Regions from separate parts of the Alteromonas sp. ISO5 genome, predicted to be linked through region 1. Evidence: predicted binding sites of a transcription regulator. Region 1 holds the regulator's gene; each other region holds the start of a gene.
The links. Region 1 encodes ArgR, which controls arginine synthesis, uptake and breakdown. Its sites were predicted from a motif close to ANTGAATANNTATTCANT; they were not measured.
Positions count from the first base shown of each region.

Region 2: a site for ArgR is predicted at 2,488-2,505, ahead of gltA (citrate synthase). Genes of this name have one in related genera too.
Region 3: a site for ArgR is predicted at 2,344-2,361, ahead of AC2T0J_RS22520 (OadG family protein). Genes of this name have one in related genera too.
Region 4: a site for ArgR is predicted at 4,392-4,409, ahead of gltB (glutamate synthase large subunit). Genes of this name have one in related genera too.

Region 1 is NZ_CM176572.1:937,991-945,586, forward strand. Features, by position in the region: gene ppc (phosphoenolpyruvate carboxylase) at 1-1,452, shown strand, start outside; gene mdh (malate dehydrogenase) at 1,570-2,508, opposite strand; gene argR (transcriptional regulator ArgR) at 2,853-3,317, shown strand; gene AC2T0J_RS04255 (TonB-dependent receptor) at 3,499-6,663, opposite strand; gene AC2T0J_RS04260 (PhnD/SsuA/transferrin family substrate-binding protein) at 7,239-7,596, shown strand, end outside.
Region 2 is NZ_CM176572.1:3,960,385-3,967,980, reverse strand. Features, by position in the region: gene sdhA (succinate dehydrogenase flavoprotein subunit) at 1-1,635, opposite strand, end outside; gene sdhD (succinate dehydrogenase, hydrophobic membrane anchor protein) at 1,637-1,984, opposite strand; gene sdhC (succinate dehydrogenase, cytochrome b556 subunit) at 1,978-2,352, opposite strand; gene gltA (citrate synthase) at 2,784-4,061, shown strand; gene AC2T0J_RS17790 (DUF3429 domain-containing protein) at 4,292-4,711, shown strand; gene AC2T0J_RS17785 (phosphohexomutase domain-containing protein) at 4,795-6,252, opposite strand; gene AC2T0J_RS17780 (mannose-1-phosphate guanylyltransferase/mannose-6-phosphate isomerase) at 6,270-7,596, opposite strand, start outside.
Region 3 is NZ_CM176572.1:4,964,139-4,971,734, forward strand. Features, by position in the region: gene AC2T0J_RS22510 (sodium ion-translocating decarboxylase subunit beta) at 1-196, opposite strand, end outside; gene oadA (sodium-extruding oxaloacetate decarboxylase subunit alpha) at 203-1,984, opposite strand; gene AC2T0J_RS22520 (OadG family protein) at 2,003-2,266, opposite strand; gene AC2T0J_RS22525 (GNAT family N-acetyltransferase) at 2,646-3,119, opposite strand; gene AC2T0J_RS22530 (NUDIX domain-containing protein) at 3,119-3,673, opposite strand; gene greA (transcription elongation factor GreA) at 3,751-4,227, opposite strand; gene carB (carbamoyl-phosphate synthase large subunit) at 4,357-7,578, opposite strand; gene carA (glutamine-hydrolyzing carbamoyl-phosphate synthase small subunit) at 7,591-7,596, opposite strand, start outside.
Region 4 is NZ_CM176572.1:254,104-261,699, reverse strand. Features, by position in the region: gene gltB (glutamate synthase large subunit) at 1-4,230, opposite strand, end outside; gene arcB (aerobic respiration two-component sensor histidine kinase ArcB) at 4,972-7,332, shown strand; gene AC2T0J_RS01115 (hypothetical protein) at 7,414-7,596, shown strand, end outside.

The DNA of each region.
Region 1 (7,596 bases):
TCCCAACGTCACGCTGATGTGCTTAGCGAAGTTACCCGTTACCTTGGGTTAGGCGACTACGCTCACTGGAGTGAGGCCGACAAACAAGCCTTCCTGCTGCGTGAGCTTAGCTCCAAGCGACCTTTGTTCCCGCGCTGCTGGGAACCATCGGAAGAGGTTCAGGAAGTGCTCAACACCTGTAAGGTTATCGCTAATCACAGCCGCCATGGTTTTGGTATCTACATTATTTCTATGGCAAGTGAAGCCTCAGACGTAATGGCCGTACAACTGCTACTTCAGGAAATGGGCGTCGACTGGCCAATGCCGGTAGCCCCCTTATTTGAAACGCTGGACGATTTGAATAATTCGCCCACCGTAATGCGTAAACTGCTGAGCATTGATTGGTACCGTGGTTATATTCAGGGTAAGCAGTTCGTAATGATTGGTTATTCTGACTCAGCCAAAGATGCGGGCGCTATTGCCGCAGGGTGGGCACAATACGAGTCTCAGGAAGCGCTGGTTGCGCTGGCTGAGGAATTCGACGTTAAGCTCACGCTGTTCCATGGTCGCGGCGGCACGATTGGCCGCGGCGGACTGCCCGCGCATGCAGCCATACATTCTCAACCACCGGGTTCACTGGACGGTGGTTTCCGGGTAACCGAACAGGGTGAAACCATCCGTTATAAGTTTGGTATGCCGTTACTGGCTAAGCGCAGCCTGGGTATCTACACCAGTGCTATTATAGAAGCCATGTTGTTCCCACCACCTGCACCTAAAGACGAGTGGCGTGAACTAATGGCTGCCATGGCCGCCAAAGGTCGGGATTTCTACCGTGGCGTAGTGCGTCAGGACCCAGAATTTGTACCTTATTTCAGGGTTGCTACACCGGAGCAAGAATTAGGTAAACTGCCGCTTGGGAGTCGCCCGGCTAAACGTAAGCCGACAGGCGGTATCGAGAGCCTGCGTGCCATTCCGTGGATTTTTGCCTGGGCGCAAACCCGTCTGGTATTGCCGGCCTGGTTAGGCAGCATGAAAGCTATCGAAGCAGTCCGTCAGGCAGGTCATCACGAGAAGCTACAGGAAATGCGCGAAAACTGGCCGTTCTTCCAGTCGCGTTTGTCCATGCTGGATATGGTTTTCCAAAAAGCGGATCCGCGTATCAGCGCGGAATACGACGCTCGCTTGGTGCCCGATGAGCTGAAACACTTCGGTGAAGCACTACGCAATGAGTTACAGGAAGCCATCAAGCTACAACTGGATATTAACGGCCAGTCCGATATCATGGAAGCGGATCCGCAAGGTAAAGAGTCAATGAATATTCGCGCTCAGTACCTTGAACCACTGCATTTTCTGCAAATTGAGCTGCTTTCGCGCTTACGTCAGTTAGATGACGATGAGCATGATGCCACGCTGGATAAAGCCATGATGGTTGCGATCAGTGGTATTGCTATCGGTATGCGTAATACCGGTTAATCCACCCGCACGGTAACGTAACAAATAAAGCGCGGATAATGGTATCCGGGCTTTTTTTATGCCATCAACAAAAAAGCCGCTCAAATGAGCGGCTTTGACATATAAACTTAACGTTACTTACCCGTTTACGAAGTCAACACCCAGTTTGATGTCGCCACGCAGGCCTTCCAGCATATCTTCTTTAGCTTTTTGTTCGAAGGCACTCAGTTCGCCGTAAGACAGAATTTCTTCAACACCGTTTGGACCTAAACGTACAGGGTGAGAGAAGAACGCAGCGTCATCGCTGTCGTCAGTTTGTACATAGGTGTACTCAACCACGTTGTCGCCTTGCATAGCGGCAACCAGAGACAGACAGAAACGTGCAGCCGCCTGGCCCATAGACAGTGTAGCAGAACCGCCGCCGGCTTTAGCTTCAACCACTTCAGTCCCCGCATTCTGGATACGAGTAGTCAGCGAAGCCACTTCGTCATCAGAGAAGTCTACGCCTTCAACCTGAGACAGCAGAGGCAGAATAGTCGTGCCTGAGTGACCACCGATAACCGGTACGTGAGTATTCGCCGGATCCAGATCTTTCAGTTCTGCAACAAAGGTTTCTGCACGGATCACGTCCAGAGTGGTTACACCGAACAGTTTGTTCTTATCGTAAACGCCTTTTGCTTTCAGTGTTTCAGCAGCGATAGCAACAGTGGTGTTTACCGGGTTTGTGATAATACAAGTACAAGCAGAAGGACAGTTATCAGCAATGCCTTCAACCAGATTCTTAACGATACCCGCGTTGATATTGAACAGGTCGGAACGATCCATACCAGGCTTACGAGGTACACCCGCTGGAATTAAAACTACGTCACAACCCGTTAAAGCTTCTGCCAGGTCATCTTTACCGTGACCGGTAACTTTCACTGCAGTGGGGATGTGGCTTAAATCTACCGCTACACCAGGAACAACAGGTGCAACGTCATACAAAGCTAACTCAGAACCTGCTGGCAGTTGTGTTTTTAACAACAGTGACAGCGCCTGACCAATACCACCGGCAGCACCTAACACGGCTACTTTCATACCATTTCTCCTCATGGAAAGAATCACGTTTAATAACGGCCGAACACATTAAAGGATGTCAGCCTTAAACTCAATCACCTATTAGTCGTAGGACAGGTGAATGGGCGATTTATCGGGTTATATTCAATATAAGTGCATAGTTATGCATTAATGTTGCTTTTTCATGCAAATTAGGGCACAATAACTGGTTTTTAAAACCGTTAGGGTATGGGAGTTATCCCGGCCCTGAACCTTTCGCGGGATAGAGTATACACCAAGCCGGCAGGTTAGCCGAATCGATTAGCGATTAAAACTTAACCCACGCCGCCAATAACATACTATTACGAATAAACGTCAGGAACTAAATGGCAAATCAGAAGCAGGAAGAGCTCATCCGGGCATTCAAAGACATTCTTAAAGCTGAAAGTTACGGCTCCCAGGGAGAAATTGTTGAAGGGCTGAAAAGCCAGGGCTTTAACAATATTAGTCAAAGTAAAATTTCACGCATGCTGAGTAAGTTTGGCGCGGTTCGCACCCGCAATGCACGCGGCGATATGGTTTACTGCCTGCCGCCGGAACTGGGCATGCCAACAGCTAAAAGTCCGCTTAAACAACTGGTGCTGGATATTGTGCATAATAATGTGATGGTAATTATTCGCACCAGTCCGGGAGCCGCACAGCTCATTGCCCGTCTGCTGGACTCGCTCAGTAAAAAAGATGGCGTGCTTGGCACTATTGCCGGTGATGACACCATTTTTATTGCGCCGGCCGATGTCAGTAAAATTGAAAACCTGCGCCAGCGGGTAGAGGATTTATTCGATAATGTTTAGGGCTTGCTGCCCAACATCTGTTTAGAAGGTGCCGGCTGCACGCCGGTATTTTTTGCCCTAAAAGCAGTCCATTAATCAGAAAATCTCAGCTTTATACATGTCTTCCTGGAGACTACTGAATTTCAAAAAACAAAAAACCCCGCTTCGCGGGGTTTTTTAAATAAATATCTAACGGGTTAGCTTAGAAGCGGTAGTTGACACCTACACGGATTTCCCAAAGCGATGCGTTGTTTTGTACGCTGTCGCGCTGACGTGGAGTAGAGAACGTCTCGTACACGTACTGGCCTTGGTCATTAACACTTGCACCAACTACTGACTCAGACACGAAGTTACCTTGTTTCAGTACGCCCCAGTCATCGTTTAACAGGTTAGTAAAGTTCTCAATAACAAAGAACGCTTCAGCAGAGTGATCAGCGGTAAACGCTGGTAGCTCTTGGCTGATACGCAGGTCAACCTTAGTCCACCAGTCACCATTTACGCTGTTACGGCCCATGATTTTACCGCGATCTAAGCCTTCAGATGAGATGAATGCATTAAAGGCATCCAAGTCAAAATCAGGACCATAGACAACATTTGGATCATCTACAGTTGGTACGTAAATCAACTGGCGCCAGCCACCTGTGTCATCACCGTAATAGTTGTCAATTGCGTTTGTATAATAGTCGTCACCATCGTCATCAAAACGTTGAACGCTATCATAAGTATAACTCATACCACGACCTTCATTCGCCTGAGCAAACATGGTAATACGCGTAGTATATCCATCAATAAACTCTTGAGCATAACCAATACGCAGAGTAAAGCGATGTGGAATGTTGTAGTTAGACGTTGCTACCGCAGGATTGTTTGGATCGTAGGTTGCGAAGCTAGAGTAGTTTGAACTTGCTACCGAGCTGGTCATTGGGTTAGCGTCAGTCGAGTCGTTGTAAGCATAAGCAAAACTTACATCCAGACCGAAGTCATACTCTTTTGATACTGCAAATGACAGAGTTGTCGCGTCACCTGAATCACCTTCGATGTTAGTCAACAGGAAGGTATCGTTAGAACCAACATATACCGGACGACCGTCAGGACCAGTACCGACTTGCTCACGAGCGGGTTCTATGTAGGTAATCGCGTCTTTCTTGTCAGTGTAAAGAATGTCTGCTTGTACCAGGTAATCACCAGGTGCCAGGTAGGTTAAACCTAAGGCATATTTCCACTCAGTAGGAATATCAAGGTCTGGATCAATCGCAACAACGTAGTTAGCTGTACCTTCGGTTGGATAGTCCTCTACATAATCATATTGGGCCTGGGGTGGAGCAAAAATAGGATCACCGCCGCCTACGCGAGGCAGATCGAAAATACTGGTTTCGCCAGCGACAAAACCTGGAATGTGGTATTCACGAGAACCCACATTGGTTACACCATCATTGGAGTAGGCATTAGACACCCACACGTTCGGGCTGCCACCAGAATACAGACCGAAACCACCGTGCAGTTCCATGTCGTCAGTCAGTACATAGTTAAAGCCAACACGAGGCTGAACCAAGTCGATACCATCTAAATTAGCTGTGTTATCAAAACCGAATGCATCTTCAAATGCTGAGTTGTAACGCGGCGTATCGCTAGAAGACCAACGGTCATAACGAACACCTAGCAGTAAGGTCAGATCATCGTTAACGTACCAGTCATCCTGAATATAAAACGTAGTAGTTTCGAAACCAAAACTTGCCGCTGCGTCGTTTGGATCGTTAGTACCTGCTGAACCGTTATAGTAAATACGATTCGCTAAACCAGCTTCATAGTCAGCAATTGAGTTAAATCGGTACTCACCGATTGAGTGCTGCTGGAACAGGTTGAAGGCATCTAACTCTTCATATTCTACACCAGCTGTGATGGTGTGATCGCCGAGCAAGTAGGTACCAGCAATTTTAAATGTGGTGTTTTCCCAATTTAGCTGATTCGACTGACGCGAGTCATCAGGACCTAAGTAAACTGTGGCTTCACCGGTGTCGATTTGAACTTCACCAAAACCAGTCGCGGCATCTACCGAGTTCTGACGATTGTCTAACTTGGTGTGGCCAATACGAATTTCAGTTGAGAAATCTGCAGTCCAGTCTGAGTACAATGAACCAGTGAAGGTTTCGATTTCAGCACCGCGCTCATAATAGTGACCGTCGAATACTAACTCATCGCTGCCGCCGTCAGACTCAGAGATGTTGAAACCGTCATTCCAGTTATAGGTAAAAGATGCACGGTGATCCTGGTTTATGTTCCAGTCCAATTTAATCAACAGTTTTTCATCTTCTATTGGTGAGGATGCTTTAAAACCACCAGGATCATAACCATAGATTTCTTGTGAAATAGTACGAATTTGTTCTACTTGGGCATCAGAGACTACAGACAAAGCCGAATAGTCATGCAAACGGATCCCTTCTTTCTTCTCGTAAGCACCAAATATGAACAGTTTGTCACTGATGATTGGTAAACCAACAGTGAAACCATAACGTTTTTCAGTGTAGTTACCATTGTCGATATCACGACCTTCAATTGAGTCGCCACGGAGTGAATCAGACGTAAAGTCGTAGAATGCAGAACCGTGAACTTCGTTGGTACCAGACTTGGTTACGGCGTTGATGTTACACGCGGTAAAACCACCGTACTCAACATCGAACGGCGCTAACTCAACAGCTACCTGCTCAATGGCATCGTATGAAAACGGCATGTTTTCAGTTGGATAACCGTTAGAGTTCAGACCGAAGTTATCGTTTAAGCGCATACCATCCAGCGTTAAGCTATTAAAACGTGGAGATGCACCGGCACATTGGATGCCATCAGAATAGGTTTCATCGATATAAACACGTGGATCAGTACGAACCAGGTCTTTGATATCACGATTAATTGCGGGCGCAGTTTGCAGGTCTTCAATACTAAAATTAGCAGAAGGACCTTTTTGACCAAATGCAATAGAAGCAATCTGTGAAGCCGTTACTTCGATGCGCTCAACGTCAGCTTGGGCACCCAGTGCGAAGTTGTTCAGGTTTAAGCCGCTGTCCAGTGACAGGTAAACATCTGAAATAGTCGCGTCTTCAAAAGTATCAGAATCCATTACGATTTCGTATGGACCACCAACACGCAGACCAGACAGATTGAACTGACCATTTGCGTTAGCAGTTACTGTTTTGATACTTCCGGTCGGAATGTGCTTAACAGTAATTACTGTACCCGCTGCAGGTGCGCCCTGTGGACCAACTACGCGACCAGTGATTTCTGAAGATGTCTGTTGTGCCATAGCGGCAGTGGACAGACCAACAGACATCGCTACCGCAATCGCTACGCGATTAAGCTTCGATTTTGTCATCATTAGTGTGTTTCCCATTTATTTTCATAAGGCGTTTGTATTACTCCCGTTAACAAGAGATAGAACAGCAACCTGTTGCTTCCGGCAGTAAATGCAATTTTTATGTTCGGTCACCATAGCCGTTATTGGTGACAGTTCCGTTTTTCTGAAACAGCGTAAATCGGGCCGAGATTGTTCATTATTATTGTTTCAGCAATATGACAAATTCGCTCTGGTTGAACTACTTAAAAAGTTGACAACGCTTATTATTTTTATATTTTCCTGAACGAACGGTCAGTTATTTACCTAATTTATTAGAACCCTCGGCCCTGCTCACAAGCCCAGCTATATTCTTCGCATAACCACAATGAATAAACAGCGTTTAAGCAAATTCAAAGTTACTTAATGAATTAATATATTTTTCAGCATCTTAGACAGCCAAAATAAACTTACTTATTGCATTAAATAAGTTTAACTGTTCAAATTGGTCTAACAAATAAAACTAACTCTAAAACACTTTGCACCGTTTACGACTGAATTCAACAACACGATGGCTGATTGTTGCTGCTATTTTTATTTTTAGCGGCGTGCTGGGCTTCGTGCAAAATTCACAAAAAATAAAAGATATTTCACCGCAAACTACCAGCAAATTGCAGTGCGAAGCCCCATTGTCGCAAAACAGTAAGGTCTTTACCGTGTACCTTACTGAGCAATCTATCGCCGAAAAAGCACTGCCCTTGCTGTGCGCCAATAAAGTAGTGCAACGTCAGTTTGGCGATGTGCAGGTCATTATCGGTCGTAACGATTTTGATACTTTCCGTTTTGTTAATCACGGCGTACCAGAGCTGACCCTGGTAAAACGTAATGTGGTCGACGCTTTCGGTGCCGACCGTATCTATCATTACGATAGCATAGCAGCTCATCCGGACTACAGTGCATATTTTATTGCATTGAGAG
Region 2 (7,596 bases), 2.2 Mb from region 1:
AAAGCGGCTGTGTGCACCACGACTCTCGGTACGGAAGTTCGCAGCAACAGCGGTGCTATAGGCGGTTTCCATCAGGTTGTCTAACTCTAAACACTCAATACGCTGGGTGTTAAAGTCGGCGCTCTTGTCATCCAGACGAGCCACTTTCAGGCGCTCACGGATTTCTTTAAGCTGGTTAAGCCCTTCGGCCATGGCATCGCCTTCACGGAATACCGAGAAGTTTAGCTGCATACATTCCTGTAAATCTTTCTTGATTTGAACCGGATCTTCGCCCTTGCCCTTCTCTGAACCTTCCCAACGATTGAAACGCGCCATGGCAGTTTCCAGATCAGATTCAGAAGCTTCGCGACTTGGCGTCATTTCGTCCAGTTTGTGACCTAAGTGCAGACCAGTTGCGCGACCAAATACCACCAGGTCAAGTAACGAGTTACCACCTAAGCGGTTAGCACCATGTACTGATACGCAGGCAATCTCACCACAGGCAAACAGGCCATTAACGACTTTATCATTACCATTTTCGTCGAGCGTTAAGCACTGACCGTCAACGTTAGTCGGAATACCGCCCATCATGTAGTGACAGGTTGGAATAACCGGAATCGGCTCTTTAACCGGATCAACGTGAGCAAAAGTACGAGAAAGCTCAAGGATACCAGGCAGACGTGATTCAAGTACGTCTTTACCCAGGTGGTCCAGCTTAAGTTTGATGTGCGTGCCCCACGGACCATCGCAACCACGACCTTCACGAATCTCAGTCATCATCGAACGGGCAACGACGTCACGACCAGCCAGATCTTTGGCATTTGGTGCATAACGCTCCATAAAGCGCTCGCCATCTTTGTTAAGCAGGTAACCACCTTCACCACGACACCCTTCAGTTACCAGGGTACCGGCACCGGCAATACCGGTTGGGTGGAACTGCCACATTTCCATGTCCTGAACACAAACACCGGCACGCAGTGCCATGCCCACACCGTCACCGGTGTTAATGTGTGCGTTAGTGGTAGATGCATAAATACGACCTGCACCACCAGTCGCCAGAACAACGGCTTTAGATTTGAAATAAACTACTTCACCGGTTTCAATGTCGATAGCAGTACAACCTACCACGTCACCATCCTGGTTTTTCACCAGGTCCAGTGCATACCATTCGCTGAATACTTTAGTTTTGTTTTTGACGTTTTGTTGATACAGCAAATGCAGTAACGCGTGACCGGTGCGGTCAGCCGCGGCGGCTGTTCTTGCGCCCTGCTCACCACCGAAGTTTTTCGACTGGCCGCCAAATGGGCGCTGGTAAATTTTACCGTTCTCGAAACGCGAGAAAGGCAGACCCATATTTTCCATCTCAATGATGGCTTCAGGTCCGGTTTTACACATATATTCGATGGCGTCCTGGTCACCAATGTAATCAGAACCTTTCACCGTATCGTACATGTGCCATTCCCAGTTATCTTCATGGGAATTACCCAGCGCTACCGTAATCCCTCCCTGGGCAGATACAGTATGCGAACGGGTTGGAAACACTTTTGATAATAATGCACAGGATTTGCCAGACTGCGAGATTTGCAGTGCTGCGCGCATACCTGCGCCGCCGGCGCCGATTACGACAGCGTCGAACTCATGAACGGGTAAACTCATTTTACACTCCCCACAAAACAAACAAACCAACGGCCACGTATACGAACGCGATAATATTCAGTACGTACTGAATGGTAGCGCGCAAACCGGTTGGCTTAACATAATCGGTTAACACCTGCCACAGACCAATGCGAACATGGATCATGATGGAAACCAATGCAGCGAGGGTGAATACTTTCATCGCCATACCAGAGAATAAGCCCTGCCATACGTCGAACGTGATTTCTTCAGTAGTGATAAAGAATCCGGCCATGAAGAATGTGTAGACTGCGATAATTACCGCCGTTGTGCGTAAAGAAACGTAATCCTGTACACCATTACGCTTGATGCTTGCCTGATTAGTTACCATAACGCAACCCCTATAACTACTGTCAGTACCACCCACAAACCCATAACAACTTGCGCGCTTAAGTTACCAGACTCAAGCTCTTCCCAGTGACCCATATCCATTATGCCGTGACGGATACCGCCAAGGATGTGATAGGTCAGCGCAGAAGCTGTGCCGATTGCAATGATCTTTCCAATCAATCCGTCCATTAAAGCCTGCACGTTGGCGAAGCCTTCTGGAGATGATACCGAAACGGCCCATGCCCAGATCACAAACAGCAGCGCAAAAAACATTGCGACGCCGGTAGCGCGGTGGAGAATTGACGAAATAGCAGAGGGAGGAAATTTAATGGTGTTAAGGTCTAAATTTACTGGTCTTTGCTTTTTCACAATTTTTGCCTGTTTTATCCGTAGGGACAAATCACTCTCGTGTTGAGTCCTGACAGAGTGATTCTGATTGTTACTAAGTTAATTTTCTCATCCAATGAGGTGTTAACATTTTGTGAATATTTTATTACTTAATTAACAGAATAAATATTCAGTTAATTTAAGTAGGCCAGAGTATATCCACGACCTATTATAATTACAATTTTTTGTGTGGTATTAGGACATTAGTCTTAGGTCGTAGAAAGGATAAAAAGGCTTGATCCTGGGTACTACATAACCAGTATAATCTCAGGCAATCTAGAATATTTATGTGTAATATAAGTAATAAAATTGACTTGTTACTGCATAATAAAGTACAAATACGCCACTTTTCCCACCGGATTGCTCAAAATTGAGTAACATCCCGATAAAGAAAATTCTGAGGAGAGCAACTTATGGCAGATCAAAAAGCCATTCTGAAAGCGGGCGACAAGGAAATAGAGCTTCCTATCTTGTCTGGTACAGCAGGACAAGATGTCATTGATATTCGTGCCCTTGGTCAACACGGCTATTTTACTTATGACCCTGGTTTCCTGGCGACTGGATCTTGCGAGTCTTCCATTACATTCATTGATGGCGCAAAAGGTGTTCTGTTACACCGTGGCTTCCCAATTGATGAGCTGGCACGCGATGCAAACTACCTTGAAGTTTGTCACATGCTTCTGCACGGTGATGCACCAAACAAAGAAGAATACGAAGAATTCAAAAACACTATTAAACGCCACACCATGGTTCATGAGCAAATCCACATGTTTTTCCATGGCTTCCGTAACGATGCCCACCCAATGGCGATGCTTAACGGTACGGTAGGCGCGATGTCTTCGTTTTATCACAGTGATTTAGACGTGCATAATTTCGATATGCGTGTACGTTGCGCTCATCGCCTGATCGCTAAAATGCCTACCCTGGTAGCGATGTGTTACAAGTACAACATCGGTCAGCCATTTGTTTATCCTCGTAACGACCTGAGCTACGCGGCTAACTTCCTGAATATGATGTTCTCCGTCCCGGCTGAAGATTATAAAATCAGCCCCGCGGTTGAACGTGCTATGGATCGTATTTTCACACTGCATGCTGACCATGAACAAAACGCTTCAACCTCTACCGTTCGTTTAGCAGGTTCTTCAGGTGCCAATCCTTATGCCTGTATTGCCGCCGGTGTCGCATCTCTATGGGGCCCTGCGCACGGTGGTGCTAACGAAGCTTGTCTGAACATGCTGGAAGAAATCGGCTCAGTAGACCGGATCCCTGAGTTTATCGCGCGCGCGAAAGACAAAAACGACCCGTTCCGTTTAATGGGCTTTGGTCACCGGGTTTACAAAAACCACGATCCTCGCGCTACTGTAATGCGAGAAAGCTGTCACGAAGTACTCAAAGAGCTGAACGTTCAGGATCCGTTGCTTGACGTAGCGATGGAGTTGGAACGCATTGCGCTTGAAGATCCGTACTTTGCAGAGAAGAAACTGTTCCCGAACGTCGATTTCTACTCTGGTATCGTACTGAAAGCAATCGGTATTCCAACTAACATGTTTACCTGTATCTTTGCCCTGTCTCGTACGGTTGGCTGGATTTCACACTGGCACGAAATGATGTCTGATCCTGCACAGAAGATCGGTCGTCCGCGCCAGTTATATACGGGTCACACTCAGCGTAAATATACGCCAATCAAATAAAGTTAATTTATTGTTTGCAAAAAAAGGCTCGCGATGCGAGCCTTTTTTATTACTGAATAGATACTTAACGTAAATTTAACTTATGAATTTACTTTATATTTACAGCCATTGTGTGCGCAATTTTAACTTATTAGGTATATGGAAATCTGTGACAGATTTAATAATCCACAGATTAGAAATTTTCGTAATAAATTTTAATCATTTATTATAAGTAAGGTGTTTCCATAACAATGCAACCCCTCATAAAACAATTAGGTTACGCCGGTTTGCTGCCTTTTATTGGTTTAAATGCTTTAACACTCACTGATATCCTGCCGCAATCCCTGGTCTATCTTTACTTTACTCAGTATTCGGCCGTCCTGTTGTCGTTTTTTGGTGGCGTGCACTGGTACGATGCCATTAGCAGCAATAAACCAGCCCATCAAATGTATGTCGCTATGTTGCCGACCATTGTAGGCTGGCTGTGTTTAACCCAAACCGGCGCGCCTTGGGTGTTAGGCGTATTAAGCATAAGTTACCTGTTTATGATGTTTTACGACAAACAGGTACTGACCCTGCCAAAAGAAATGGTTGTTGCCTACACGAAACTGCGTATGCAGTTAACCACGGTGGTTGTGTTATCCCACGCGTTGATGATTTTCAGCCGCTAAGTCGCAACAAATTAATCCTTTGAAATAAAAACACCAGCCGAAGCTGGTGTTTTTAATTGCATGCTTTATTCACTCTGGATGGATTATTCGGCTCTGATTAAATCCAGTAGTTCTTTGGTTTTTTCTTCAACTAAAGCAATGTCACCTTTTGATTCAACATTCAGACGAATCACTGGTTCAGTATTGGATTTACGTAAATTAAACCGCCAGTTACCAAATTCCAGGCCAATACCGTCGGTTTCATCAATTACTTCGGCCAATGGCTGGTATTTTTCAAGAACACGGGCCAGCGCCGCATCAGCGTCTTTTAACTTACTGTTAATTTCACCAGATGATGGGAACGCTTCAATCCGTTCTTTCACCATGGATGCCAATGATTGCTGACGGGTACAGATAAGCTCAGCTACCAGCAACCAGGGGATCATGCCTGAGTCACAATAGGCAAAGTCGCGGAAATAATGGTGAGCACTCATTTCGCCGCCATACACGGCATCTTCCTGACGCATCCGTTCTTTAATGAAGGCATGACCCGTTTTACATTTAATCGGCGTACCACCAGATGACTTAATAATGTCTTCACTGTTCCAGTAAACACGTGGATCATAAATGATTTTGCCTGGACCTTTATTAAGAAACGCCTGGGCGAGCAAACCCACAATGTAATAGCCTTCAATAAAATTACCGTCAGCGTCAAACAAGAAACAACGATCGAAGTCACCATCCCAGGCAATACCAAAGTCTGCCCCGCTTTTGATTACCGCATTAGCGGTATCAGCGCGATTTTCCGGCAATAAAGGATTAGGAATACCATTAGGGAAAGTGCCGTCTGCATTGTGATGCACTTTCACAAACTCAATCGGTACGTCTTTCTCATGCAGTTTTTTCTCGATGGCATCCAGCGCCAGACCTGCAGCACCGTTACCTGCGTTGGTTACAATCTTAAGCGGGGTAAAGTTATTGATATCAACGTAAGATAAAATGTGTGAAACGTAAGCATCCATATTTAAATGGCGATGGTATTTACCGCTTTCTGTCAGAATGTCCGTAGCAATGTGTGCTTTACCGTTGAAGAACGCATCCGCGTCGATTTTGGCACCTTTAGCATAAAAATCTATACGCTCAGCCACGTAGTCACTGTCCAGCGCTTCGGCGCGGTCTTTTATAGCATTCAGACCGGTGTCACCACTTATGGGCACAGATCCGGCCTTAACCAGCTTCATCCCATTGTAATTAATCGGGTTGTGGCTGGCGGTTACTTCGATTCCGCCATCGACGCCGAGGTGTTTAGTGGCGAAGTAGATTTCTTCGGTACCAGCCATACCAATGTCGGTGACATCTGCACCACCATCAATCAAGCCGGCACTCAGTGCCAGTTTCAGCGGTGTGGAAGTGAGACGAACATCACCGCCCACCACTACAGATTTAGCCGATAATTCTTCTGCAAAAGCAAAACCAATCCGGTAAGCGACCTCTTCATTAAGCTGAGTGTTTAACTCACCACGGATATCATAGGCTTTGAAACAGGTAATCGATGTTGTCATAGTTGTTTTTACTCAGCTTATTTTGACTCGGTTCTACCATAGCGATCTGAGAAGCGGACAATGTCGTCTTCGCCCAGATAAGCACCCGACTGCACTTCAATGAGTTCGAGCGGAATTTTGCCCGGATTTTCCAGCGCATGTACATCACCAATCGGAATATATACCGACTCGTTCTCGGTCACCAGCTGGGTTTTCTCACCGATAGTGACATTGGCAGTACCCGATACCACAATCCAATGCTCAGCTCTGTGGTGATGCATCTGGACCGACAGTTTTTCGCCCGGCTTAACGGTAATGCGCTTAACCTGGAAACGCTTACCGTTATCGATTGAATCATAGCTGCCCCATGGGCGGAACACTTCACGATGGAACTGGAACTCAGGGCGCTTTTCAGCTTTTAACTTGTTCACGACATTTTTAATGTCCTGCACTTTGTTTTTATTGGCCACCATAACGGCGTCTTTAGTTTCGACCACCACCACATCATCAAGGCCAACTACGGCTATCAAACGCTCCTCAGCATTGATATAGCTGTTGTTAACACCTTCTAAAATGGCATCGCCGACAATCACGTTACCGCTTTCGTCTTTATTATCTGCGGTTTCCCACAGTGATGACCAACTGCCTACATCAGACCAGCCAGCATCCAGCGGCACCATGGCAGCCAATGCCGTTTTTTCCATCACGGCATAATCGATAGAATCGTCAGGACAGGTAGCAAAGATCTCCGGGTCGATGCGGATGAAGTCTAAATCTTTACTCTCTGAAGCAATTGCCTGCTCACAGATAGCATACATTTCTGGCGCATGCTTTTTCAGTTCAGCCAAGTATACGCTGGCTTTAAACATAAACATGCCGCTATTCCAGAAGTAGTTTCCGGAATCAACATACTGTTGCGCAGTGGCAAGGTCTGGCTTCTCGACAAATTCATCCACCTTCATGCCAACACCAATCGCCTCACCGCCTTTAATGTAACCATAACCGGTGTGAGCCTGATCGGGCACAATACCAAAAGTCACCAGGTTACCATCCATCGCCAGCTCGTTAGCTTTACTAACGGCGGCCTGGAAACCGGCAGAGTCTTTAATCAGATGATCGGCAGCCAGTACAAGTAATACCGGATCATCATCAGTTTGCATGGCATGCAAAGCTGCCAGCGCTATCGCCGGGGCTGTATTACGTCCAACAGGCTCCAGGATAATGCCACCATGATCGCCGCCCATTTGACGTAATTGCTCAGCCACTAAAAAGCGGTGCGCATCATTACAAATCACAATGGGGTTAGCAGCACTGCTACCATCAAGGCGCTGTAGTGTTTCCTGCAACATGGTTTGTTCTGAAGTT
Region 3 (7,596 bases), 1.2 Mb from region 1:
CGCCAGGCTCAGTAAACCCTGCCAGTGGAATGTTGGTTAGTATGGCGCCAAAACCAATCGGAAATAACAGTAACGGCTCAAACTTTTTAACGATTGCCAGATACAGCAGTAGTCCGCCTACTGCCATCATGATTAACTGGCCGGATTGAAAATGGGCCAGCGCAGTGCTGTCCCATAATATGGCTAATTGTTCCATAGCAGGTTAACCCAAGCTGATCAGAGGCTGACCGCTGGAAACGCTGTCGCCATCTTTTACCTGAATTGAAGACACGGTGCCGTCAAACGCACTACGGATCTCCGTTTCCATTTTCATGGCTTCCAGAATGATCACCACATCACCATTGGCAACCTGATCGCCCGGCGATACCAGGATTTTAAAGACGTTACCCGCCAGTGGTGCATTAATGGTCTGGCCCGACGGTGCCGGAGCAGACGCTGGCGCTGCTGCAGCCGGCGCCGGAGTGATTGCACCCAGCTCGCCTTGAGCACCGACTTCAACGCTATACAGCTTGCCATCTACACGTACATCGTAAACCGCCGCTTCTGATGCTGAGGCTCCAGCACTGGCTGCCGGCGCAACAGCTACCGCTTCTTCGCCGCTGGGCACCGGTTCAAAGGCATCCGGATTATTGCGGTTTTCAAGGAACTTCAGACCGATTTGCGGAAACAGGGCATAAGTCAGTACGTCGTCAATTTTGTCTTTTGCCAGAGAGATGGATTTTTCTTTGGCCAGACTATCGAGTTCCGTTTCAAGTTTTTCCAGTTCCGGCTCTATGAGATCGGCCGGACGACAGGTAATAGCTTCGCCACCATCGAGCACGCGAGCTTGCAGTTCGCTGTTTACCGGCGCAGCAGTAGCACCATATTCGCCTTTCAGCACCCCTGCCGTTTCTTTGGAAATACTCTTATAGCGTTCGCCGGTCAGTACATTAAGCACGGCCTGGGTACCAACAATTTGAGAGGTTGGAGTCACCAATGGGATAAAACCAAGATCTTCGCGCACACGCGGAATTTCCTGCAGCACTTCGTCAAATTTATCAGCTGCGCCCTGCTCTTTGAGCTGGCTTTCCATGTTGGTAAGCATCCCGCCTGGCACCTGAGCCAAGAGGATACGAGCATCCACACCTTTTAAGCTACCTTCAAACTTGGCATATTTTTTTCGTACATCGCGGAAATACGCGGCGATTTCCGCCAACTCAGGCAAATCCAGGCCAGTATCGCGCTCGGTACCTTCCAGAATCGACACAATCGTTTCTGTTGCAGAATGCCCGTAGGTCATACTCATTGAAGAAATAGCGGTATCCAGAATATCAATGCCAGCGTCGATGGCTTTTTGATAAGTTGCGGTGCTTAAACCTGTAGTAGCGTGACACTGCATGGCAATCGGCACTTCAACGGTTTTCTTAAGCTCAGTGATTAAAGTTTCACATTCGTAGGGCTTAAGCAGACCTGCCATGTCTTTGATACAAATAGAGTGCACACCCATATCTTCGAGTTTTTTCGCCATGTCCAGCCACAACTCAAGGTTGTGGACCGGGCTCACGGTATAAGAAATAGTCCCCTGTGCATGTGCACCACAACTGACTGCCGCTTTAATTGCAGTTTCCAGGTTACGCACATCATTCATTGCATCAAAGATGCGAAACACGTCTACACCATTATCGTGGGCACGCTCAACAAAACGGGTGACAACGTCGTCAGCGTAGTGACGATAGCCCAATAAGTTCTGGCCACGCAGCAACATCTGCTGTTTGGTTTTTGGCATGGCTTTCTTTAGCGCGCGGATGCGTTCCCAGGGATCTTCGCCTAAGTAGCGAATACAGGAATCGAAGGTAGCTCCACCCCAGGACTCGATAGACCAATAACCAGCATTATCAAGCTTTTCAGCGATGGGTAGCATATCGTCCAGACGCATCCTGGTGGCTAGCAGTGATTGGTGCGCATCCCGAAGCACCAGTTCGGTAATCGCCAGTGGCTTAGACATGTGTTCTCCTAAAGTGTGTTATTTATTTTTTGCGTTTCTGTGCGCATGCACAGCAGCAGATATGGCGGCGATAACGTTATTATCGGCAGCGGCTGTTGAAGTGGCTTTCGTGCCCGACGTTCTGACCGGCGCCTGAGGCTCCTGACCAGGGAAACGTTCACAAAAAGTTTTGAGTGCGTTTACCGCGAAAATTAGAATGGTCAGAAACACAAAAACAAAGCCCATTCCTACCAGCAGCAAATTGCCAGCTTCCATGAGTAATTCTGAAATTGGTGTAGTCATTGCTTTTCCCGGGCATTATTTTGGAAACAAATTAGTATCACGGCAGTTAGTAAAAGACAATATAAACAACCGTTTGAATTGCATAAAAAGTCATTTTTTACGACTAAATATTAATATATATTCTATTTTATGCATAAAATTAAGTTTCATTTATGCATCTTATAAATGGTGTGAATACCTATATCACACTAAATTAACAAGTTTAAAAGGGTGGCACTTGTCATAAACAGTATTTATAGCTTGTATAAATTTTTAATATATTACCTGTTAAGAAGTGTGCTGAAGTGAAACGGTGAAGACAAGACAAACCAAAACATTGCTTGATCTGAATTAATGGAAAAATGACTGGCGGCTTCAGCCCAATCTTGACTGCCAGTGTTTATAAGGCTTTGCACATAAAACAACTGTGCGGGTCGGGCTGATAATCGGCAAATGGCCCACAAAATTCAAAACCATAGCGCAGATATAACTGCCTGGCCGGAGCAAAAAAATCCATACTGCCCGTCTCCAGCCACAGGGTTTGATAGCCAGCATCGCTGCCATACTGAATAACATGTTCCAATAATCGTTTACCCGCGCCGACTCGCCTTGCGCCGGACGGTGTCCGCATGGATTTTATTTCTGCCTGGACGGGATTAAGGTGCTTTATGGCTATGCAGCCAAGCAGTTGATTACCTGAACGCGCCGCAAAAAAGGTGATATCCGGCGCTTTTAGCTTATTCACGTCCAGAGCATGAACGCACTCGGGCGGCGATGTGGCATACATGTCTGCCAGGTGTTCCTCGAGTAAAGCAATAACGTCGCCGCCCGATAAGTCGTCCTCTGTAATTTGCAGCGATGCAATGTTGCTCATTAAAGATAACCTTTAAGCGTGGCCAGTCCGAATGCATTACAGCTAGTTGAGTCCATCATCTCACCGCTGATAATACGGTCTTTTACTTCAGACAGAGGCAACTTATGCACGGTAAGCCCCTGCTCTTCTTCTTCGAGCTCCTGAGCCGTTTTGCTGAGGGTTCTGGCTACAAAAATATGATAGCGCTGAGAACACATACCATAGGCAAGGAATTGTTCGCCGACATATTGCCAATCAGCCGCCAGTAAACCGCACTCTTCCCTTAATTCAGCCTTTGCAACACTTAACGCATCAAAAGCCTCAGCGCCTTCTTTCGCACCCTGAGGGAATTCCAAATGGCGGCCTTTCACCGGATAGCGATACTGCTCAACAAGATAGACATCGTCACCATCAATAGCGATGACCACCACAAAATCGGGCTTATCGACAACCCCGTAAATCCCGCGATAACCATCGTCGCGACCAATGGCATCTTCGCGTACGGTCATCCAGCGGTTCTGATAAACCACTTTCGAGTCGAGGGTTTGAATTTCGTCGGTCTTGGTCTCTTTCATATAAATTGATTTAGTGCAGGGGGTATAACTAAGCGTTTACCAAGAAAAAGAGCTGCGAAAGCAGCTCTCAGAAAAGATTAAAGATATTCCACTTCAATGATTTCGTATTCAACCGCACCAGCCGGCGTTTGAATGTTCACCATATCGTCGAGCTCTTTACCAATCAGGCCTCGGGCGATTGGCGAGTTAACAGAAATCAGGTTCTGTTTAATGTCGGCTTCATCGTCACCCACAATGCGGTAGGTGGTTTCTTTATCGTTATCAACGTTAAGAATGGTGACGGTGGCACCAAAAATAACCTTGCCATTGTTAGGCATTTTGGTGACATCAATAATTTGTGCATTGGACAATTTGCCCTCGATGTCCTGGATGCGACCTTCACAGAAACTTTGCTGTTCACGGGCAGCATGGTACTCCGCGTTTTCTTTTAAGTCGCCATGTTCACGGGCTTCCGCAATGGAAGCGATAATTTTTGGACGCTCTACCGATTTAAGCTGATTCAACTCCTCGCGAAGCATCTCAGCACCACGTGCAGTCATAGGATATTGAGTCATGTTGTTATTCTCACTTACCTGGAAATGTTTTACCTAAAACAAAAAAATGCGCCCGGTGGGCGCACTTTTCAATAGTTAATAACGAATTAATGCGTTAATGAAGAATACACAGAATCCTTCTTTTTGTCATTAGCCGTTTATTCTGGCGTGTAAGTCCTGAACCGAAGTGACTTTGCCACGATCGTCAGCTGATTTAGCCTGCACAGTGGCAAATGCAGCATTCATGGTCGTGGTATAGGTAACTTTATTCACCAGCGCTTCACGACGGATATACACCGAGTCGGTAATCGCCTGACGGCCTTCTGTTGTGTTTACGATGTAAGAATATTCACCATTCTTAATCGCATCCACAATATTCGGACGACCTTCAGAAAGCTTGTTCACTACCGATACTTCAATACCCTGAGCACGCAGAGACTCTGCAGTACCACTGGTACATTCAATGGTAAAGCCCTTCGCGATTAACGCCTTGGAAAGTTCAACCAGCTTAGGCTTGTCGGTTTGACGCACTGATAACAGCGCCTTACCTGAAGCAGGTAATGGAGCACCAGCGCCAAGGTTTGCCTTAGCATACGCTTCTTCAAAGGTATCCCCTACCCCCATGACCTCACCGGTTGAGCGCATTTCAGGGCCTAACAGTGGATCCACACCCTGGAATTTAGCAAATGGCAGAACCACTTCTTTCACTGAGTAAAACGGCGGGATAACTTCTTCATTGAAGCCCTGTTCTTTCAGTGACTTACCGGCCATTACCCGAGCTGCTATCTTGGCCAGCGGAACCCCTGTGGCTTTAGACACAAATGGAATGGTCCGGGCTGCACGCGGGTTAACCTCAATCAGGTACACTTCGCCGTCTTTTATCGCAAACTGTGTGTTCATGAGGCCAACCACACCAAGCTCCAGCGCCATGGCTTTCACCTGGGCTCGCATCACGTCCTGAATATCTTTTGGCAGTGAGTGCGGAGGCAATGAGCAGGCAGAGTCTCCGGAGTGAACACCTGCTTGTTCGATGTGCTCCATAATACCGCCTATCACTACATCGGTACCGTCACACACGGCATCGATATCCACTTCGATGGCATCGTCAAGGAAACGGTCAAGCAGTACCGGTGAGTCGTTTGATACCTTTACCGCTTCATTCAGATAACGTTTCAAGTCTTTTAAGTCATACACGATTTCCATCGCGCGACCACCCAGAACGTAAGAAGGACGAACCACCAGCGGGAAACCAATTTCCTTCGCTTTTTCCAGTGCCTGTTCCATATTGCTAACGGTTGCGTTAGCTGGCTGTTTCAGCGCCAGTTTATTTACCATTTGCTGGAAGCGCTCACGATCTTCCGCCCGATCAATGGCCTCAGGCGAGGTACCGATAATGGGTACACCATTGGCTTCAAGGGCGCGGGCCAGTTTAAGCGGGGTCTGACCGCCATACTGTACGATAACGCCTTTAGGCTGTTCCACCGCAACGATTTCCAGCACGTCTTCTAAAGTTACCGGTTCGAAGTACAGGCGATCTGAGGTGTCGTAGTCGGTAGACACGGTTTCCGGGTTACAGTTAACCATAATGGTTTCGTAACCGTCTTCGCGCATGGAAAGCGCCGCATGTACGCAGCAGTAATCAAATTCGATACCCTGGCCGATACGGTTTGGACCGCCGCCCAATACCATGATTTTGTCTCTATCAGACGGCGCAGCTTCACACTCTTCATCATAGGTTGAGTACATGTAAGCAGTACTGGTGGCAAATTCAGCTGCGCAGGTATCTACCCGCTTATACACAGGTTTAATACCCATGCCTAAACGCAGGTCACGCACGTCACTTTCTGCAACCGCCGTTAATTCGGCCAGGCGCGCGTCTGAGAAACCTTTGCGTTTTAACGTGTGCATCAACGTATCATCGATGTTGGCCACGCCTAACTCAACCACTTTTTGTTCCAGTACCACCAGCTCTTCTAATTGCACCAGGAACCAGCGGTCAATGTTGGTTAGCTTGAAGACATCTTCTACGCTCATACCTGAACGGAAGGCATCACCGATATACCAGATACGCTCGGCACCTGGCTGGCGCAGTTCATAAATCAGCTTGTTTTGTGCTTCCGGGTCGTCAAGATCGAGGATTGGATCTAAACCAGCCACGCCAACTTCAAGGCCGCGCAGGGCTTTCTGCAAAGATTCCTGCTGGTTGCGACCAATCGCCATCACCTCACCGACAGACTTCATCTGAGTAGTCAGGCGGTCGTTCGAGCCGGCAAATTTTTCAAAGTTAAAGCGAGGGATTTTAGTTACAACGTAGTCGATTGCTGGCTCGAAAGACGCAGGCGTTAAGCCACCGGTGATGTCGTTCGCCAGTTCATCCAGGGTATAACCCACAGCCAGCTTGGCCGCTACTTTGGCAATCGGGAAACCGGTGGCTTTTGAGGCCAGCGCTGATGAACGTGATACCCGCGGGTTCATCTCGATGATAACCAGGCGGCCAGTTTGAGGGTCGACGCCAAACTGAACGTTTGAACCGCCGGTTTCCACCCCAATTTCGCGCAGAACAGCCATGGCTGCATTACGCATAATCTGGAATTCTTTGTCGGTTAAGGTTTGCGCCGGCGCTACGGTGATGGAATCACCGGTGTGCACACCCATTGGGTCGAAGTTTTCAATGGTACAAACAATGATACAGTTATCCGCTTTATCGCGAACCACTTCCATCTCGTACTCTTTCCAGCCAATCAGTGATTCATCAATCAACAACTCGTTGGTGGGTGATAAATCCAGACCGCGGGTACAGATTTCGTTAAATTCATCGATATTATACGCGATACCACCACCGGTGCCGCCCATAGTGAACGACGGACGAATGATACACGGGAAGCCAATACGGCTTAATACATCGTGAGCCTGTTCCATGGAGTGAGCGATTTCAGCGCGCGGGCACTCAAGACCGATTGACTTCATGGCTTTATCGAAACGTTCGCGGTCTTCCGCTTTATCGATGGCATCCGCCGTGGCGCCAATTAGTTCGACGTTGAATTCATCAAGCACGCCTTCACGATTCAAATCCAGCGCACAGTTAAGTGCAGTCTGACCGCCCATGGTAGGCAGGATTGCATCAGGACGCTCTTTCTCGATGATCTTGCGCACCACTTCCCAATGAATTGGCTCGATGTACGTTGCATCAGCCATTTCCGGATCGGTCATGATGGTAGCAGGGTTAGAGTTAACCAGAATTACGCGATAGCCTTCTTCACGAAGGGCTTTACACGCCTGGGCACCTGAATAGTCAAATTCACAGGCCTGACCGATAACGATAGGCCCGGCGCCGAGGATTAGGATACTTTTTAGGTCGGTACGTTTTGGCATTGGGGCAAGTTCCTACTG
Region 4 (7,596 bases), 680 kb from region 1:
GTTAACACGGTTGTTCAGATCGCCTTGCTCATCATAAAGATAAGCGAAACCACCTGTCATGCCGGCACCAAAGTTAATGCCTACCGGACCCAGTACCGCCACAATACCACCGGTCATGTATTCACAACCGTTGTCGCCAACACCTTCCACTACGGCAATCGCACCGGAGTTACGCACCCCGAAACGTTCACCGGCACGGCCAGCAGCAAACAACTTACCACCGGTTGCACCATACAGGCAGGTGTTACCCATAATGGCACTTTCATGGGCATTGAATTCGCCTTTGCGCGGCGGATAGATAACCAGCTTACCGCCGGTCATGCCTTTACCGACGTAATCGTTGGCGTCGCCTTCGATGTACATGTTCAGGCCACCGGCATTCCAGACACCGAAGCTCTGCCCCGCCGTCCCTTTGAAGGTCACGGTGATTGGCATTTCTTCCATATCGTGGTTGCCGTAATGTTTGGCGATTTCACCAGACAGTAAAGCACCTACTGAGCGATCGGTATTGCGAATTGGGTAACTTAAGTTAATACCACAACCTTTAACGACGGCCTCTTTAGCATCCTTAAGCATCTTCGCGTTAAGGACACCTTTGTCGAGCGGCGCGTTGGTCGTTTCAGAGCAGAACAGACGAGTGTGCTCACCGGCAACCGGCTTGGCCAGTATGGGGGACAGATCCAGTCGGTTTTGCTTAGCGGTATAACCGTCAAGTAACTCCAGTAATTCGGTGCGCCCGATCAGCTCGTCGAACTTACGTACGCCCATGGAAGCCATGATTTCACGAACTTCCTGTGCCACAAACTTAAAGTAGTTCATGACCATTTCTGGCAGGCCAATAAAATGGTCGCTGCGCAGTTTATCGTCCTGGGTGGCAACACCGGTTGCACAGTTATTCAGGTGACAAATCCGCAGGTACTTACAACCTAACGCAACCATTGGGCCGGTACCAAAACCAAAGCTCTCAGCACCTAGAATAGCGGCTTTGATTACGTCCAATCCGGTTTTCAGGCCGCCATCGGTTTGTACCCGTACTTTATGACGCAGACCATTCTCAACCAGAGCCTGCTGTGTTTCAGACAGACCCAGTTCGAACGGACTACCCGCGTATTTCACTGACGTTAACGGGCTGGCACCCGTACCGCCGTCGTAGCCAGAAATGGTAATGAGGTCGGCATAGGCTTTAGCAACGCCGGTTGCGATGGTGCCTACACCTGGCTCAGAAACCAGTTTCACTGAAATAAGCGCGGTTGGGTTCACTTGCTTCAGATCGAAGATTAACTGAGCTAAATCTTCAATAGAGTAAATATCATGGTGCGGTGGTGGTGAAATCAGGGTTACGCCTGGCACCGAGAAACGCAGCTGCGCGATATACTTATTGACTTTGTCGCCAGGTAACTGACCACCTTCACCAGGTTTAGCTCCCTGTGCAACCTTGATTTGGATAACATTGGCATTGACCAGATAATGTGGTGTAACGCCAAAGCGGCCTGAAGCAACCTGTTTGATTTTAGAGTTCTTTTCGGTATTGAAGCGTTTTGGATCTTCACCACCTTCACCGGAGTTTGACTGGCCACCTAAACGGTTCATGGCAATCGCCAGCGCCTCGTGTGCCTCAGGACTCAGAGCACCGATGGACATTGCCGCGGTGTCAAAACGTGGGAACAGGTTTTCCGCTGATTCCACTTCGCTGATATCCACAGCTTCACCCGCTGGCAGGACTTTCATTAAGTCTCGCAGGTGAGACGGTGCCCGGTCGTTAACCAGCGCTGCATACTGCTGATAATCAGCATAGTCACCGCTAACCACCGCTTTTTGCAGGGTTTTGACCACATCCGGGTTGTACGCATGGTATTCGCCATCATGAACATACTTGAGTAAGCCACCATGAGACATTTTTTTACGTTTCAGCCAGGCAACCCGCGACAGATTAATGGCGTCCTGCTGGAAGTCATCGAAAGAGGCACCTTCAATTCTGGAGGTCACGCCTTTGAAGCACATCTGGATTACATCATTACTGATACCAATCGCTTCAAACAGTTTCGAGCTACGGTAACTGGCAACCGTGCTGATGCCCATTTTCGACATGATTTTATACAGGCCCTTATTAATCCCTTTACGGTAATTCAATACCGCTTGCATGGGGGTAATATCCAGCTCGCCCTTTTCACACAGCTGCTCGATAGTTTCATAGGCCAGGAACGGATAAACCGCGGTAGCACCTAAGCCAATCAGCACGGCGAAGTGGTGTGGGTCACGGGCAGAAGCCGTTTCTACTACGATGTTGGCGTCGCAACGTAATTGTTGATCCACTAAGCGGCGGTGTACAGCACCGACGGCCATCGCGGCAGGAATCGACAGTTTGTTCGGCTTGATGTTACGGTCTGAAAGCACCACAAAGGCCGCGCGTTTTTGTTTCACCAGGTACTCTACCTCGTGACACACACGCTCAATGGCTTTCTTCAGACCTTCATCCTGTGAATACTGCAGATCGATAACTTCTGAATAATAATGGTCAGGATTGAATTCGCGTAATTGCTTTAAATCGGTGTACATCAGTATGGGAGATTTAAATAACACGCGATCAGCATAACCACTGGTTTCACTGAATACGTTTTGCTCACGGCCAATACAGGTGGCCAGTGACATCACGTGGTTTTCCCGCAGCGGATCGATTGGCGGGTTGGTTACCTGTGCAAACTGCTGACGGAAATAATCGTACAGGGTACGGTGCCTGGAAGATAAAACCGCCATCGGTGTGTCATCACCCATTGAGCCAACGGCTTCCTGACCGTCTTTACCCAGTACCTTAATGACTTGATGGATTTCTTCATAACTGTAGTTAAACAGCTTGTGATACACCGCCATGGTGTCGTCATTGAATACTCGCTGACCAATCAGCGAGGCATCCATATTTTCAATCGGCGTTAATGAACGGATATTTTTCTCAATCCACTCATGATAGGGGTGACGGTCTTTCAACTCGTCATCAATTTCCGTAGAGCGCCAGATTTTACCGTTATAGGTATCTACTGCGAGCATTTCGCCCGGACCAACACGGCCTTTTTCTACTACGTCTTCAGGTTCGTAATCCCAGATACCAATTTCAGAGGCCAGGGTAATAAAGCCGTTTTTGGTCAGTACATAACGCGCCGGGCGCAGACCGTTCCGGTCGAGGTTACAGGCTACGTGACGACCATTGGTCATTACGATACCGGCCGGGCCATCCCAGGGCTCCATGTGCATGGAGTTAAACTCGTAGAATGCACGTAGTTTAGGATCCATGGTGTCATTGTTCTGATACGCTGGCGGCACTAACAAACGCATGGCGCGGAACAAGTCCATGCCACCGGCGAGGAACAGCTCCAGCATATTATCCAGTGACGATGAGTCAGACCCTTCGGTATTAACAAAAGGTGCTGCGTCTTTCAGGTCCGGGATCAGTGGCGTGGCAAATTTACCGGTACGGGCCATTGCCCAATCGCGGTTACCTTTAATGGTATTAATTTCACCGTTGTGTGCCAGATAGCGGAAAGGCTGTGCCAGCGGCCATTTAGGCAGGGTGTTGGTAGAGAAGCGCTGGTGGAATACACAGATGCTGCTTTTCAGTTCTTCATCGGCCAGATCTTTATAGAAGGCAGGTAAGTCTTTTGGCATTACCAAACCTTTATAAATGGTTACCAGGCCAGACAGGCAGGCAACGTAAAAGTCAGGATCCTGCTCGAGGCGTTTTTCTACCCGGCGACGCACCATAAATAAACGGCGTTCAAGATCGCGTTTACGCCAACCAGCCGGCGCGTTAACAAATACCTGTTCAATTTGTGGCACACCGGTTAACGCCAGTTCACCCAGTACGTCGTGATTAACGGGCACTTCACGCCAGCCTACAACCCCCAGGGTTTCTTTTTGCAGCTCTTCATTCACGACTTCCCGCGCAGCTTGCGCCAGTGTTTCGTCCTGATTAAGGAAAATCATACCCACAGCATATTTTTTGCTGAGCTTCCAGCCATGCTGCTCTGCTATCATGCGGAAGAAGGCATCGGGCTTTTGTAATAGCAGACCGCAACCGTCACCGGTTTTGCCGTCTGCGGCAATGCCGCCACGGTGTTGCATGCGGTCAAGCCCTTCAATAGCGGTAGTCACCAGCTTATGGCTGGCCTCACCTTCTATGTGGGCAATCAAACCAAATCCACAGTTATCCCGTGAATCGTTGGGATTATATAAACTCATTCTCTTAACTCCTTAAACCTTAGACTGGGCAAGGTATGCGCTGCATTTTTGGCCAGAAGTGGCTTTGCAACGGCGTAACAACGCGTAATAAACTGAAAAATATAGAAAAATCAGTCTGCGCCGGTTTGTCGTTAATTATTATTAGTGGATACCAGTCATGTACCGCATTTTTATGCACTATTGCCAAGCGGGCCGTACAAAATACCGATATTGATTCCTAAAATCAATCGGAATGTGTGAGTCGGGTTTTGTGAAATCGTATACAATCTTTTTTTTGTATATTTATCAGCTTGTTGACTCTATTTTTAGGCGCAAAAAAAATCGAAAAAAAATACTCAGTTGAAGCTAAAAAAACATTATCCGGCTTTTATGTCTACAACTTAAGTTGCATAAAAAGTCGTAATATTTGGGTATTTACCCAGTTTCAGCAAGCGGCGCTGAATGTTTATTTTAAACTAATCCGGCTGCTTCATAGACAGCAGTGAACAAGGCCACCGCATCAGTCTCACCAGGAGATGTCCGCTGTGCGGTTGGATTGAACCTATTATAAAGGCAGGCTAGGATTCCATTAAACCAATAATTACTGCAAAAGCCCAGTGCTGCGTAGACAATTATTGCAAGGGAATAAAGGTTAACGGTTAATACAGGGCCATTGTATCCACTTTTAGCTGCGCAGTAATCTATGCGAATGTCGCTAAGACCTGCTAGGATAGCGGCACTAAACAACGAAGTATTTCAGCTATGTATCAAGAAACTCCGAATGATTCCTGGGCGATACGTTTTGCGCAGTTTGTAGAGCGCTTTGGCACTATCAAGCTAAGTGTATTGTTTGTCGTATTAACGCTGGCGTTTACGGTGGGCGGTTCTTATGTCATCCGCGTGAGCCTGGGGAGTGACGTGCAGCCAGATGACTTTATCAGCGCCGTTATACTTACCATGCTGTCGGCGCCCTGGGTGTTGTATTTTTTCAGTGAACTGGTAAAGCAACTGGAACATTCGCGAACGAATTTAAAAGAAGTGGTCAGCCAGTTGGAACACCTGCGTGAAGAAGATGTGTTTCTGAACCGTGAGTTGCAAAACAATATTCGTCAGCTAAACCATGAAATAGAACAGCGTAAACACGCTCAGGAAGAACGGGAAACGGTGTTTAAAGAGCTGGAAAAAGAAATTCAGGATAAGTCGGAGAAAGAAGCCCAGGCCCGGCGCTTATCCACCCTGTTACGCTCCATCATTGATGCCTCCCCCGACCTGATTTACTACCGCAACGAAGAAGGCCGTTTTGCCGGGTGTAACCGGGTTGCGGAGCAATTGACTGGCATGTCCGAGAGAGAATTGCTTGGTCTTACTCCGCACGATGTTTATGAAGAGGAACTGGCTCGTCAGGTCGTTGCCAGTGATCATGAAGTACTTGAAACCAATGCCAGCATTACTGATGAGCTATGGTTACGTTTTGCCGATGGCCGTCGGCGTTTCTTTGAAATGCGTCGGGTGCCCTTTTTTGATCACGAAGGTAACCGACTGGGATTACTTGCCTTTGGCCGTGATATGACCGAGCGCAAACAGGCCGAAAGTGCTGCGGCCAAAGCCAGTACCGACAAAACGCGATTTATTGCCACCATCAGCCACGAACTGCGCACGCCGCTCAATGGGATTGTTGGTTTAAGCCGGATGTTGCGCGATACCGAGCTTAACGAAGAGCAGTGGAGCTGGGTGAGTACCATTTATGCCAGTGCGATTACCCTTGGCAACATATTTAACGACATTATCGATTTGGATAAGCTCGACCGCGACAAGCTGGAACTATCGTTGAAAACCGTCTCCCTGCGCGACTTCACCGAAGAGTTGAGTTCGATTATTCGTTTACTGGCGAAAGACAAATCGCTGGAGCTGATCACCAATATCGTCGAGCCGTTACCTAAACAGGTGGAAGTAGACGGTACGCGGTTACGTCAGATCCTGTGGAACATTCTGTTCAATGCGGTGAAATTCACCCAGAAAGGACATGTATCGTTAACTGTCTCGGCCACCCGACCCAATAGCGATATTTCGTTAGTCACTTACGTCATTGAAGATACTGGCGTGGGGATCCCTGACACTGAAATCGACAAGATTTTTGCCATGTATTATCAGGTCGATCACCCTGATCATCAATCGGCCACCGGCACTGGTATCGGCCTGGCGATTTGTAAGCAAATGGTTGATCTGATGCATGGTGATATCCGTGTTGAAAGCGAGCAGGGCAAGGGTACCCGCTTTATCGTAGAGCTGCCTTTGCAGGTATCTAACCGTCCCATGCAGGTGGCACAATTACAGGTTACCGGACTGAACATTCTGCTGGTCGAAGACATTGAGCTTAACGTAATGGTGGCCAAAGCATTGCTGGAGAAGTTAGGCCAGCATGTTGATGTGGCAATGACCGGCCAGGAAGCCATAGACAAAGCCCGGGAAACCACCTACGACCTTATTTTACTCGATATCCAATTACCGGATATGACCGGCTTTGACGTGGCCGCCACACTGCATGAAGAAGATCTGGTCATGCAGACGCCGATTGTTGCGCTTACTGCTAATGTGATTAAAAAGCGCGAAGAATATCTGCAAAACGGTATGGATGACGTAATAGCTAAACCGGTTAAGAAGAGCCGGGTGGTAGAAGTGCTCAACATGCTATTTGCTGAGTCTGAAGTGGAACAGCCTGCTCCCGAAGCGCCACCGCGCAAGAAACTCGACAGCAGTAAGCTGCTGACCAATATTCTGGATTTGGACTTGCTGCAAATGCTGGTGGATACCATTGGCGAGGATATGGTACGCGCCAGTGTGAAAGTGTTCCAGGAAAAAATGCCGGAATATATGGAAATCCTGCAGTTAAGCTTAAGTGCCGACGAAAAATCTGAAGTGTGCGCCCAGGCGCATAAAATTAAAGGCGCAGCCAGTTCGGTTGGCCTGGCCAGGGTGCAGCGTATTGCTAACCAAATCCAGCAGGGAGACCATCCTGCCTGGTGGCAAAACGTTCACGACTGGTTGGAAGAACTGCAAATGGCGGTGCCTCACGATATGGAAACACTGCACGATTGGTTAAAAGAACAAACCATCGACGATTAGACCTGACTAAAGGTTGTCAAAGCAATCACAACGTAGAGGCAGGTTGCTTCTTCCCTTTTATGGAATAGAAAAGGAAGCATTATGAAACGGATGTTATTGATGGTTTTGCTGCTAACAGCAGCTTCAGCCAATGGCAAAAGCCTGTTTAAAACCGAAAGTGGCCTTGGCATAGAATATGGCGGCCTGGGTTTTCAGGCTATCGCGCAGATGCCATTTAAGCCTCTGGAATTATATGGCGCATTTGGTATCACGGAGGATATTCGT